DNA from 4 places in the Kitasatospora sp. NBC_00240 genome. Region 1 is predicted to be linked to each of the others. Evidence: riboswitches for the same ligand, from Rfam matches in the RefSeq annotation. Region 1 holds a riboswitch; each other region holds the start of a gene.
The links. A riboswitch is a leader RNA that binds a small molecule or an ion and turns the genes downstream of it on or off. The one in region 1 is predicted to bind cobalamin.
Positions count from the first base shown of each region.

Region 2: another riboswitch for cobalamin. It lies ahead of OG689_RS16525 (ribonucleoside-diphosphate reductase subunit alpha); the one in region 1 lies ahead of cobN (cobaltochelatase subunit CobN).
Region 3: another riboswitch for cobalamin. It lies ahead of OG689_RS07780 (HoxN/HupN/NixA family nickel/cobalt transporter); the one in region 1 lies ahead of cobN (cobaltochelatase subunit CobN).
Region 4: another riboswitch for cobalamin. It lies ahead of OG689_RS07040 (CbtB domain-containing protein); the one in region 1 lies ahead of cobN (cobaltochelatase subunit CobN).

Region 1 covers NZ_JAPEMU010000001.1:2,169,306-2,172,623, forward strand. The annotation lists gene OG689_RS09095 (precorrin-8X methylmutase) at 1-101, opposite strand, end outside; gene cobG (precorrin-3B synthase) at 98-1,378, opposite strand; cobalamin riboswitch at 1,468-1,593, shown strand; gene cobN (cobaltochelatase subunit CobN) at 1,773-3,318, shown strand, end outside.
Region 2 covers NZ_JAPEMU010000001.1:3,925,094-3,928,411, forward strand. The annotation lists gene OG689_RS16520 (hypothetical protein) at 278-1,306, opposite strand; cobalamin riboswitch at 1,447-1,604, shown strand; gene OG689_RS16525 (ribonucleoside-diphosphate reductase subunit alpha) at 1,789-3,318, shown strand, end outside.
Region 3 covers NZ_JAPEMU010000001.1:1,868,180-1,871,497, forward strand. The annotation lists gene rpmG (50S ribosomal protein L33) at 247-411, shown strand; gene OG689_RS07775 (type B 50S ribosomal protein L31) at 467-730, shown strand; gene OG689_RS07780 (HoxN/HupN/NixA family nickel/cobalt transporter) at 917-2,035, opposite strand; cobalamin riboswitch at 2,063-2,301, opposite strand; gene OG689_RS07785 (metalloregulator ArsR/SmtB family transcription factor) at 2,389-2,772, shown strand; gene OG689_RS07790 (zinc-binding dehydrogenase) at 2,765-3,318, opposite strand, start outside.
Region 4 covers NZ_JAPEMU010000001.1:1,698,228-1,701,545, forward strand. The annotation lists partial or broken gene ligD (non-homologous end-joining DNA ligase) at 1-429, opposite strand, end outside; gene OG689_RS07030 (hypothetical protein) at 524-745, opposite strand; gene OG689_RS07035 (histidine phosphatase family protein) at 848-1,435, opposite strand; cobalamin riboswitch at 1,551-1,714, shown strand; gene OG689_RS07040 (CbtB domain-containing protein) at 1,748-1,963, shown strand; gene OG689_RS07045 (CbtA family protein) at 1,984-2,751, shown strand; gene OG689_RS07050 (metal-sensitive transcriptional regulator) at 2,836-3,102, opposite strand; gene OG689_RS07055 (MMPL family transporter) at 3,191-3,318, opposite strand, start outside.

The DNA.
Region 1 (3,318 bases):
TGCGAGACGTCGGCGGGCAGGCCCGCAAGGTCGACCTCGGCCCGGATGGTGGCAAAGGACTCGCGGTAGATCGCCGCCCCGTCCTTCTCGTACTCGATCACTTGGTCCTCCGGGCCCGGGCCACTGCGTCGGCCATCTGTTGCGTTGTCGTTGCTTGGTCGGTGGACGTGACGTCCGGGCGGCGGACGGCCACCCGGTATCCGTCCGGCGTGGCGAGCACGTCCACCCACTCGCCCGCCGGATGCCCGCAGCGCCGCTCGCAGCCCGACCAGTGCACGGGCAGCAGGCCGCCGGCACCGGGGCCGGCGGTCGCGAGGGCGTGGGCCGCGTCACCGCGGACGTCCGCCAGGGACTTGGCGCAGCCGGGGGTGCCGGTGCAGGCCATGGCGCGTTCCCACGGGGAGTGCGGGTCGAGTCCGAGGCCGGCGGCGGCCAGCCGGTCGGCCCACCCGGGCGACCGGGCGGGGTCGAGGCCGGGGAGCACCGCACCGCGCCAGGGGGTCACCCGCAGTTCGCCGGCGCCGTCGGTGGCGGCCGCCGCGAGCAGCCGCCACTGCGCGACGCCGGCGCGTCCGAACGGCAGTCCGACCGAGAGGCCGTGCCGTCCGTCCGGTCCGGTCACCGGGCCGGCCTGCGGCAGCGCTCCCGGCAGGGCGGGCAGCGGGACGAGGACGGTCCCGGGCGGCGTCAGCCGGGTGCCGTCCGGGTCGGCCTCGCGGATCCGCCAGGCCTTGGTGCCGCTCTCGCGCAGCAGCGTGAGGAAGTCTTCGGCGGCGCGCAGCGCGGTGGCGACGGCCTGCCCGGCCGGCACCCGCGGCCCGGTGGTGGCACGCCCGAGGCGCAGGAGTGCCTGGCCGTCGGGGCTTGCGATCAATGTCACATCGGCGTCGAGCCCGGCGACGTCGCCGCGGCCGTCGTCGAGGGCGAACAGGAAGCGGCCGGACAGCCCGGTGGACCAGTCCGCGGCGCACAGGGCGGCGTCCAGTTCGCGGGCCCAAGTGGTCACGTCCGCATGCCCGTTGCCGTCGACGCCGGCGAGCGGCGAGGCGACGATGTTGCGGACCCGCTCGTGCCGGTCGGAGGGCAGCAGGCCGGCGGCCCGCAACCGGGCGCCGAGGTCCTGCCCGCAGCCCTCGGGGAGGCCGCGCAGTTGGACGTTGCCGCGCGAGGTGGTCTCCAGCTGCGCGTCCCCGAGCTGCTCGGCCGCGTCGGCCAGCGCGAGAACCTGACCGACCGTCAGCAGACCGCCGGGCAGCCGGACTCGGGCGAGCGCGCCGTCGTCGGCGGTGTGTAGGCGAAGGGCCCCCGGACACGCGTCCCCGCGCGCCCGGTCGGGCACGCCGGGGCCCGGTCCTGCGAGGTCGGGTGAGGGTGACATGGCCGCGAGCATACCCAGGATCCGGCCGGGGACTCTGTCCCGTGGATCACCCCCAGCCCCTACTATGCTCCCGGGCGGATCCTTCGGGGTCCGCTCACGCCAGAGACGGCGCAAAGGGGAGGAAACCGGTGAAAACCCGGTGCGGTCCCGCCACTGTGACCACGGTTCACCGACCGTGGGAGCCAGGAACTCCTGCCGTCCCGATCCCCCCGGCCCGACGGCCGGGGATCCCCCACGGGGCGCGGACCCCGAGGAAGGCTCGACCTATGCGCTGCCGCATGCCTGCGCCCGGGCTCCTGCCCGCGCCGGGCGCCGTGCCCCTGACCGGGCCCGGACCCGCGCCGACACCCGTGCTCGTGACCCTGCCCGCCATCGAGGCCGGGAGGGCCTTCGCATGATCCTGCTTCTGTCGACCTCCGACACCGACCTGCTGAGCGCCCGCGCGTCCGAGGGCCCGGTCGGCTTCCGCCTCGGCAACCCCGCCCGGCTCACCGCCACCGACCTCCCCGCGCTGGTGGAGGGCACCGACCTGGTGGTGGTCCGGCTGCTCGGCGGGCGCCGCGCCTGGCAGGAGGGCCTGGACGCGCTGCTGGCCGGCCCCCGCCCGGTGATCGTGCTGACCGGCGAGCAGGCCCCGGACGCCCAGCTGATGGAGCTGTCCACCGTCCCGGCCGGCATCGCCGCCGAGGCGCACGCCTACCTCGCGCACGGCGGCCCGGCGAACCTCGCCGAGCTCGGCGCCTTCCTCTCCGACACCGTGCTGCTCACCGGCCACGGCTTCGCCGCGCCCGCCTCCGCGCCCGAGTGGGGGCCGCTGGAGCGCACCGCGACGGCGGAGAACGCCGACGGCCCGGTGATCGCGGTGCTCTACTACCGCGCCCACCACATGAGCGGCAACACCGCCTTCGTCGAGACGCTCTGCCGGGCGATCGAGGACAAGGGCGCCCGCCCCCGCCCGCTGTTCTGCTCCTCGCTGCGCGGCGCCGAGCCCGAACTGCTGGCCGAGCTGGGGCAGGCCGACGCGATCGTCACCACCGTGCTGGCGGCCGGCGGCACCCGCCCCGCCGACGCCTCGGCCGGCGGCGACGAGGAGGCCTGGGACGCGGGCGCGCTGGCCGCGCTGGACCGCCCGATCCTCCAGGCGCTCTGCCTGACCTGGTCGCGCGCCGCCTGGGAGGCCAGCGACGACGGCCTGTCCCCGCTGGACACCGCCACCCAGGTCGCCGTCCCCGAGTTCGACGGCCGCCTGATCACCGTCCCGTTCTCCTTCAAGGAGCTGGACGAGGACGGCCTGACCGTCTACGCCGCCGACCCCGAGCGGGCCGCCCGGGTGGCCGGCATCGCGGTGCGGCACGCCCGCCTGCGGCACATCCCGGCCGCCGAGCGCCGGCTCGCGCTGGTGCTCTCCGCGTACCCGACCAAGCACGCCCGGGTCGGCAACGCGGTCGGCCTGGACACCCCGGCCAGCGCGGTGCGCCTGCTGTCCCGGCTGCGCGAGGAGGGCATGGACCTCGGCCCGCTGGACGGCCCGGACGCGCTGCCCGGCCTGGCGCCGGCCGCCGACGGCGACGACTCGCACGAGGGTGACGCGCTGATCCACGCCCTGATCGCGGCCGGCGGCTACGACCAGGACTGGCTGACGGAGGACCAGCTCGCCCGCAACCCCGTCCGGATCCCCGCCGCGGACTACCGCCGCTGGTACGCCGAGCTGCCGGCCGGCCTGCGCGAGGAGGTCGAGCGGCACTGGGGCCCGGCCCCGGGCGAGCTGTACGTGGACCGCAGCAGGAACCCCGACGGCGACATCGTGCTGGCGGCGCTGCGGGCCGGCAACCTGCTGGTGCTGATCCAGCCGCCGCGCGGCTTCGGCGAGAACCCGGTCGCGATCTACCACGACCCCGACCTGCCGCCCTCGCACCACTACCTGGCCGCCTACCGCTGGA
Region 2 (3,318 bases), 1.8 Mb from region 1:
TTATCGGACGCACGTTCGCGGACTGTTACAGCCCGTCGCGAACAGGTCATCAGGAAGGGTCCGATACGAACGGCCCTTCAACCGCACCCCGGACGGCCTGTCACGGACGGCCCGCCACGGGCCCGGCACGGGCCGTCCGCCACGACCCGCCGGTCACCGGCGGCCTTCGACCCGCCCCCGTCGGCGCCGGCCCATGGGCGTCGGGCGGCCGGCGCCGGGCCGGCATCAGGCCGCCCGCCGCCACCCGTCGCCCGGACGCCCCCGGGCCCGGACCCGCTCAGCCGGCGGTGGCCGCCGGCTTGGCCCGGCCCAGCAGGACCTCCTTGGCGCGGTCCGCAAGGGGGCTCGCCGCCGCGGTCGCCGCCGGATCGGCCTGGTCGGGAGTCTGCTTGAGCGAACCGGCGACGGTGAAGTACCCGAACCGGCCCACCGCGGCGTGCGTCTCCGTGCAGCCCGACTTGTCGGTGACGCAGAAGGTGGCGACGCCCGGGCCGGACAGACCCTGGACGAGGCCCGCGTGCCGGCCGAGGGCCTTGTCGGCGCCGGCCTTGTTGTCGAAGACCGCGATGCCGACCGTGACGGCGCTCTCCCCGGACACGTAGGTCGCGCGGACCAGCGAGCGGCAGGCGTCGTCGCCGAGGGCGAGCCCGAGCCCGCCGGTGGTCCCCTTGGAGCAGGGGGAGGTCGAACCGGTGACCATCCGGGTCCAGACCTTGCCGTCGATGGTGCGGGTCTGGTCGGGGAAGAGCGTCGCGGCGTCGACCGGCGCCTTGTCCGTCGAGGCGTCCGAGATCAGCGGCAGCGCCTGCTCCAGCGGCAGGCCGGTGGACGCGGCCGGCTTGGGGTTCGGCTTGTTGCCACCGCCCTGACCGGAGATCACCACACCGGCCGCCACCACGCCGCCGACGAGCACCACGGCCAGCAGCGCGCCACCGATCCACAGCCGGCGGCGCTTACGGGACTCGTTCTCGTGCTGGTCGGCCAGCTGGGTCCAGTTCGGCTCGCCCTGGAAGGGCTGCGGCGCGGGCTGCCAATGCGGCGGCGCCTGCTGCGGGCCCGGCTGGGGCACGAACGGCTGCTGCGGCTGGTGCTGCTGCGGGATCGGCGGCGGGACCGGCTGGCCCTGCGGCGGAAGCTGCTGCGCGGGCTGGCTGTACGGCACCGGGGGCGGGCCGAAACCGCCGGCGGCCGGCGGCACGGGCTGCTGCCCCTGCGGCGGCTGCCCCGGCGTCCCCGGCTGCTGACCCTGGACCGGCTGTGCGGGCTGACGCGTCCAGTCGGACGGTACGCCCGTTCCCTCGCTCATGAGGCGAGATCGTAAAGCATGGTGTGCGCGGCAGGCCCATCCGGTAATCAATCCGTTCCCAAATCCGGGCCCGGCGCCCGTTCCCGGGCCTCCTCCGTGAGCCGACGAGTAGCCACCCGACACGCCACAGTGCACAACATGTGGTGCTTCATCGGGCTGGCGCCACTAGATGTATGCTCACTCCTGCTGTCGAACGCAGGGGAACCCGGTGGAAGTCCGGGACTGCCCCGCAGCGGTGAGCGGGCTGCCCGACCGGGCCACGCGAGTCCGATGACCTGCCGACGGTGTGCCACAGGGCTTCCCCGCAGTCGCCATGCAGCACAGCAGTTTCGTCCGGGCCTCGCGGGTGGGCCGGGGGGTGGTTCGCGCGCGCCGTGAGGTGTTCCGCGCTGCGCTCCCCTGCGCCCATACGGCCCGGCAGCCCCCTCGCCGACCGCCGCCGCCAGGAGAGAAGCGCCTTGACCATCGCTGCCTCAGCCACCCTGCCCGCCCAGGGTTCCAGCCCCGCCGTCCCGTCCGACCCGACGGTGTCCGACCCCGGTGGAGCGCTTCTTCGGCTGCTGACCGACCGCAGCGTCGACCTCCCCCAGGTCGACCCCGGCCACGTCGCCGCCGCCGCCCTGCGCGGCCGGCACGCCGGCTCCGACTTCGCGGAGCTGCGCGGGCTGGCCGTCGAGGCCGCCGCGTCGATGATCGCCGAGGACCCCCAGTACTCGAAGCTCGCCGCCCGACTGCTCGCCCTGGAGATCCAGGACGAGGCCGTCGGCCAGGGCGCCGTGTCCTTCTCCGCCTCGATCACCGTCGGCCACGCCGAGGGCCTGATCGGCGACACCACCGCCGCGTTCGTGGCCAAGCACGCCGACGCGCTGGACGCCCTGATCGACCAGAAGGGCGACGACCGCTTCGAGTACTTCGGTCTGCGCACCGTGCAGTCCCGGTACCTGCTGCGCCACCCGATCACCCGCAAGGTGATCGAGACCCCGCAGCACTTCCTGCTCCGCGTCGCCAGTGGCCTGGCGGTCGGTGACGACGAGCAGTCGGTCCGCGAGGTCTCCGAGCTGTACGCGCTGATGAGCGCGCTCTCCTACCTGCCGTCCTCGCCGACGCTGTTCAACTCCGGCACCAAGCACCCGCAGATGTCCTCCTGCTACCTGCTGGACTCGCCGCTGGACAACCTGGACTCGATCTACTCGCGCTACGCGCAGATCGCCCGGCTCTCCAAGCACGCCGGCGGCATCGGCCTGTCCTACAGCCGGATCCGCTCGCGTGGCTCGCTGATCCGCGGCACCAACGGCAAGTCCAACGGCATCGTGCCGTTCCTGCGCACCCTGGACTCCTCGGTGGCGGCGGTCAACCAGGGCGGCCGGCGCAAGGGCGCGGCCTGCGTCTACCTGGAGACCTGGCACGCGGACATCGAGGAGTTCCTGGAGCTGCGCGACAACACCGGTGAGGAGGCCCGCCGCACGCACAACCTGAACCTCGCCCACTGGATCCCGGACGAGTTCATGCGCCGGGTCAACGCCGGCGGCGACTGGTCGCTGTTCTCCCCCGCCGACGTCCCCGAGCTGGTCGACCTGTGGGGCGCCGACTTCGACGAGGCGTACCTGAAGGCCGAGGCGGCCGGCAAGGCCGTGCGCACCATCCCCGCGCAGACCCTGTACGCCCGGATGATGCGCACCCTGGCGCAGACCGGCAACGGCTGGATGACCTTCAAGGACGCCTCCAACCGGGCCGCCAACCAGACCGCCCTCCCCGGCCGGACCGTCCACTCCTCCAACCTCTGCACGGAGATCCTGGAGGTCACGGACGACTCCGAGACCGCGGTCTGCAACCTCGGCTCGGTCAACCTGGGCGCCCACGTGGCCCCCGGCGCCACCCCCGCCGACCTCGTGAGCGCGATGGACTGGGACCGGCTGGACTCGACCGTCCGCACGGCTGTCACCTTCCTCGACCGCGTGGTGGACATCAACTTCTACCCGACCCCCGAGGCCGGCACCTCCAACTCCCGCTGG
Region 3 (3,318 bases), 300 kb from region 1:
GGTCGGGAGCGGGTCGGGAGTGAGCAGGAACCGGGCGGGGAGCGGGCTGGGAGCGGGTCGGGGCGTGGCCGGGGGCGGCTCGCCGGAGGTCGGTGGGCGGGCCGGGAATGCGTCGGGGAGGGGGCGTGTTGGAGGGAGCAACGGTGGAAATGACATCCATTTCACCTGATGCTCGGGCCCGCCCGCCCAGCACCGCACACGCAACGCAGGCAACACCCGCACCACGCGCGACACCGAAGGAGAGCCATGGCCCGCAACGAACTGCGCCCGGTCGTCCGACTCCGCTCCACGGCCGGCACCGGCTACACCTACGTGACCCGGCTGAACCGGCGCAACGACCCCGACCGGATGGCGCTGCGCAAGTACGACCCGGTCGCGCGGCAGCACGTGCTGTTCCGCGAGGAGCGCTGACACCGCCCGCACAGCCGAAACGCCCCTGAGCCCGACACCCCCGAGGAGTACTCCGATGCAGACCGGTATCCACCCCGCGTACCGCCCGGTCGTCTTCCGCGACCGCAGCGGTGACCTGGCCTTCCTCACCCGCTCGACCATCGGTGCCGGCACCGGCGCCGGCCGGACGGTCGCGTGGGAGGACGGCAACAGCTACCCCGTGGTCGACGTCGAGATCTCCTCGGCGAGCCACCCCTTCCACACCGGCCGGGCCAGGGTGCTGGACAGCGCCGGCCGGGTCGAGGCCTTCCACCGCCGGTACGGCCGGCGGCACGGCTGACCGGAGGGCCCGGCCGGAGCGGCGCCACCCGACGAGGGGTGGGGCCGCTCCGGTGTGTCCGGGCGGCCTCGGTGAAACGGCTGCCGGGCCTGCGACCGGAAGCGGCACGGCGGCGGCATCGGGACGGCCCTGGTCAGCCGCACCGGCACCGCGCCGTCGGCGCGGCGGCCGTGCGCGCCGCCCGGGTCAGGGCCGGGCGGCCCAGCGCTGCTCGACCCGACCCAGCCGCCAGTACGCGATCGCCGCCGCCCAGACCACCACGAACAGGCCGACGATCACGTACCCGACGTTGTCGAGCGAGAGGCCGGCGATCCAGCCGCTGACCGGGTCGGTCAGGTCCAGCTTCTCGTGCAGCACGCCCACCAGTTCGATGGTGCCGATGATGAAGGCGACCGCGATCGAAAGCCCGGTGATGGTCAGGTTGTAGTACACCTTGCGCACCGGGTTGGAGAACGCCCACTGGTAGGCGAAGTTCATGAAGGTCCCGTCCAGCGTGTCGAACAGGCTCATCCCGGCGGCGAACAGCAGCGGCAGGCAGACGATCGCGTACCAGGGCAGGCCCGCCGCCGCGCCGCTGCCGGCCATCACCATCAGGGTCACCTCGGTCGCGGTGTCGAAGCCGAGGCCCAGCACCATGCCGACCGGGAACATCTGGCCGGGCCGGGTGATCGAGCGGGTGGCCCGGCTCAGCACCCGGTTGAACAGGCCCCGGGAGTTGAGGTGCTCCTCCAGCTCCGCCTCGTCGTAGCGGCCGTCCCGCATCGCGCGGAAGACCCGCAGGATGCCGAAGAGCGCGGCCAGGTTGAGCGCGCCGATCAGGTAGAGGAAGGCCCCCGAGGCGCTGGTGCCCAGCACCCCGAGCCACTGGTGGGTGACCGAGTCCTCGTCCATCAGGGTGTTGGCCAGCTGGGCGCCGCCCGCCACCAGGGCCGCCATCACCACGACCATCGAGGAGTGCCCGAGCGCGAACCAGAAGCCCACCGACACCGGGCGCCGGCCGTCCGCCATCAGCTTGCGGGTGGTGTTGTCGATCACCGCGATGTGGTCCGCGTCGAAGGCGTGCCGCATGCCCAGGGTGTACGCGGTGATGCCCAGGCCAACCCCGAAGACCTGGGTACCGACCGCGTACTCGTGCGGCGCGACCAGGAAGAACAGCGTCCCGAACGCCACCACGTGCATCGCCAGGATCACCGCCATCAGCCCGGCCGTCCGTACGGTGTCCTCGCGCCGCCAGCGGAAGGCGGGGAGCGCGGGGTCGACCGCGGGCGCCGCCGTTCGGGCAGCACCGATTTCGGGCAGGGTCATCCGGTCACGCTCCAGCACCTCGTGGATCACTTCGTGAGATGCCGTGGCCGGTCTCCTGGCTTCGGGGCACACCCGGCCGCGGTTCGGCGGCGGGTGCTGCGTGACCGCACCAGGCCTTCCCGGACGCCGCGGCGTCCAGTGACCACCCGCCCGAGGGCGGGTACGGTACGGAGACTTCCCGTTCACAGTGGCGAGGGCCGCTCCGGACTAGGACCTCTGAAGGTCCGTCACCGGTCTTCCCGAACACCACGGCGGGCCACACCGTACGGGGCGTCAGGTCACTTGTGCAAGGTTGCGCACCTGCGCAGGTGTTCAGGATCACAGACCGCCCCCGGACTGCGACAATGGCCCGCATGCATCTCGTACCGGCCGAGCGCGCGGACCACCGGACCATCGACGGGCACCGGGTCTGCGAGGCCATCGCGGCGATCGGCGACACCGCCCGGGTGCGCACCTGGGCCGAGCGCTTCTCGCTGCTCGCCGACCCCGGCAGGCTCGCACTGCTGCTCGCCCTGCACCGCGCCGGGCCGCTCGCCGTCAGCGACCTGGCGGTGGCCACCGGCATGCGCGACCCGGCCGTCTCGCAGGCGCTCCGGCTGCTGCGCACCGCCGGCGTGGTGGCCGGGGAGCGGGACGGCCGGGTGGTGCGCTACCGGGTCGTCGACCAGGAGCTCGGCACCCTGCTGGCCCCCTGCGCGGCGGCCGGGCAGGGGGGCCCGGAGCCGGCCGTCAGCTGATCCGCAGGGCGACCTTGCCCAGGTTGGCCCGGCGCTCCAGCAGGCCGAAGGCCTCGGCCGCCGCGGCGATCGGGAACTCGACGCAGACCGGCCGGAGTGCCCCTCGCCCGAGCAACGCCCAGAGTTCCTGGCGCCATTCGGCGAGCAGCGCGGGGCGCTGCCGTGCCAGCACCGCCATCGACAGGCCGGTCACCGTCCGCATCCCGCGCAGCAGTTCGCCGGCGTCGAGTGCCCCGCCCGCGCCGCCGAGGGCGACCAGCCGCCCGAAGGGCGCCAAGGCCCCGACGGCTCTGGGCAGCACCTCGCCGCCGACACCGTCGAGGACGAGGTCCACCTGCTCGCCCCAGGGGCCGTCCTGGTACCGGACCACCTCGTCGGCGCCCAGCCCCCGGACGAAGGCGGCCTTCCCCTCGGCGCCCACGGCCGCGGTCACCCGGCCCGCGCCGAGCGCCCCGGCCAACTGGACCGCCAGGTGGCCCACCCCGCCAGCAGCCGCCGTGACCAGCACCGACTCACCGGGCCGTAGCCCACCCACCCGCAGCGCGC
Region 4 (3,318 bases), 470 kb from region 1:
CGCCCGGCAGGTCAGGATGTCGGCGCCCTCGCCCGGGTCGAGGTCCAGCACCAGCCGGTCGGCCACCGCCGGCTCGGCGCCGTGCCACTGCGGCACGTGGAACTCGACGCAGCCGAGGTTGGCCGCCCAGACCAGCGTGGCGCCGTCCTCCACCACCACCTGGCGGAGCCCGCCGGCGGTGCTCGGCACGGCGACGGTGCGCACCCACCCCGGGGTGCCGGCCGGCGGGCTCTTGGCGAAGAACCGCTCGCCCTCCACACCCTCGGGGCAGCGCAGGAAGGACAGCGGCCGGTCGCGCAGGTGGGGCAGCAGCGCCGACTGCACGGTGGCGTAGTAGGTGATCACCTCGCCCTTGAGGGTCCCGGTCTGCGGGAAGTACACCTTGTCGAGGTGGGACAGGCTGAGCCTGCGCCCCTCCACCACCGTCATCGGCACCGCCGCCACCTCCCGCGCGCCGGCCGCGCGCCGCGGCTGCGGCCGCTCCGACCGGGGGTGCGGCCGCTCCGACCGGGGGTGCGGCCGTTCAGTGGGTGCGGTCCTGGAGGTCGGCCATCGCGACCGCCCAGCGGATGTACTTGTTGCGGCCGAGGTCACCGACGGTCTTGATGCGCAGCGCGCCGAGCGCCTCGCCGTGGGCGTCGGTGAGGCCGGCCAGGGCGGCGACCGGCGCGTCGAGCACCTCCGGCAGGGTCAGGTTCTCGTACTTCTTGTCCAGCACCTTGTCGAGGTCGGCGGTGACGGTCATGACGGGGCTCCTCGGGGGACGGGGATGATGCCCCCAGGCTCCGGCCGGGCCGGGCCGGCTGCCATCCCCGTCGGCCGATCGGGCGATGCCCGGCCCTGGCTGCTACCCGCCGGCCGGCCTGCCCCAGCGGACGTTCCACCGGCCGGACCGTCCGGTCAGCTCGGTGACCGACAGCGGCTGCACGTCGAGCCGCCAGAAGGCCGGCCCGGGTACCCCCAGGGCGTGCAGCGCGGCGGCGCGGACGACGTCCGGCTCGACCACGGCGGTCACCGGGCCGCGTTCCGCGCCGGACGGCGCGTCGGCGGGCAGCGCGTCCAGCCAGCCGGCGACCCGGGCGAACAGGTCGAGCAGGCTCTCGCCACCGTGCGGGGCGGCCGCCGGGTCGCCCAGCCAGCGGGCCACCGCCTCGCCCTCGGCCGCCGCCACCTCGGCGAGGGTCAGGCCGGTCCAACGGCCCATCGCGCACCCGGCGAGGGCCGGCGCCGGCTCGGCCCGCAGTCCGAGCGCGGTGGCGGTGGCGGCGCAGCGCGGCGACGGGGAGGCGTACGACCGGCCGCCGGCCGGCAGGGCCCCGGCGGCCTGCTCGGCCTGCCGGAGTCCGGCCGGCTCCAGCGGCCCGCCGTCGTCGAAGCGGGCCTCCCGCAGTGCGGTGCTCATCGCCGCTGAGACCAAGGTCACGCGGACGGTCATCGCTCGCTCCATCCTGTCCAACTCCTCTGCTGCCGGGGTGAATCACTCCGTGCACCGGGCGCCCGGCGGGGGCGCCCGCGCGGTACTGCCCCAAGAGCGCCGCCCCGCGCCCTTGGCGGACCCGACCGCAGACGGTACCTTCAAGCCCGATACGACGACGGTATGACGGAAGTCCGGTGAGAATCCGGCACGGTCGCGCCACTGTAAGCCCGCAGCACCGGCCCGTACGGGCCGATCTGCCGGGGAGTCAGACCCGATGCCGTCGTTTCTGCACCATCTAGCGGGACGCGAGTTCCCGAGGAGGTTCCAGTCATGGCACAGTCCGCCGCCCCCGCCGCCGTACCGGCCGCACCACTGACCCTGCCGCTCAAGGCGATCGCCCCCTGGGCGGTGTTCTTCGGCATCCTGATGCTGGCCCTGATCTACTTCGTCGGCGCCGAGCAGGGCGCCACGTCCCTCATCTCCGGCGAGAGCGTGCACGAATGGGTGCACGACGGCCGCCACCTGCTCGGTTTCCCCTGCCACTGAAATCCCGGGGGAACCGCTCCATGAACTCCACAGCTGTCAGATCCCTGCTCGTCCGCGGCATGCTCGCGGGTCTCGCCGCAGGGGTGCTCGCCCTGATCGTCGCCTACCTGATGGGTGAGCCGCACATCGACGCGGCGATCGCCTTCGAGGAGGCGCACGCCCACGAGCACGGCGAGGTCGAACTCGTCAGCCGGGCCATGCAGTCGACCGCGGGTCTCGCCACCGGCGTTCTCGTGTACGGCATTTCGCTGGGCGGTTTCGGCGCGCTCGCGTTCTGCTTCGCGCTGGGCCGGGTCGGCCGGTTCGGCGCGCGCGCCACCGCCGCGCTGCTCTCCGGCGCGGCGCTGCTCGCGGTCTACGTCGTCCCGTTCCTCAAGTACCCGGCCAACCCGCCGTCGGTGGGCGACCCGGAGACGATCGGCAAGCGCACCACGCTGTACTTCCTGATGATGGCGCTCAGCATCCTGCTGGCGGTCGCCGCGGTGATCGTCGGCAAGCGGCTGGCGCCGCGTCTGGGCACCTGGTACGCGACGGTGGTCACGGCGGCCGGCTTCGCCCTGGCCGTCGGCCTCGCCTACGTGTTCCTGCCCGCGATCAACGAGGTGCCGGAGGACTTCCCGGCCACGCTGCTCTGGCAGTTCCGGCTCTCGGCCCTCGCCATCCAGGCCACCCTCTGGGTGTCCTTCGGCCTGCTCTTCGGCCACCTGGCCGAGCGGGTCCTCAACCCGAAGCCGGTGACCGCCGCCGAGCGGAGCACCGCGCCGGAGGTCACCGCCCAGGCGGTCTGACCCCCGAAACCCGGCACGGGACGGGGCCGGTGGAGGCGACAGTCGTCGCCGCCACCGGCCCCGTCCGGCTTCTCCGGACGCCGCTCAGGCGAGGGTGAGGAACAGCTTCTCCAGCTCGGCCTCGGACATCGGCGGGGTGTCGCCGTCGGCGGTCGCCAGGCACTGGCGCATCCCGCTGGCCACGATCTTGAATCCGGCCCGGTCCAGGGCCCGTGAGACGGCCGCGAGTTGGGTGACCACGTCCTTGCAGTCGCGCCCGGCCTCGATCATGGCGATCACACCGTTCAGCTGCCCCTGGGCCCGGCGCAGGCGGTTCAGGACGGCGCCGGTGGCTTCCTCGTCGACGGTCACGGACGTCTCCTCCTCGCGATGGTGGCTCCATTGTACCCCCTGGGGTATCCGCAGGAGCGAATAGCGGCCGCCGCGGCCAGGGCGCCGCTCACTCGTGCGAGAAGCGGATGTCCGGCAGCACCCGGCGCAGCCAGGCCGGCGACCACCAGGCGGCCCGGCCGGTCAGCCGCAGCAGGACCGGCAGCAGGACCAGTCGCACCAGCGCCGCGTCCAGCA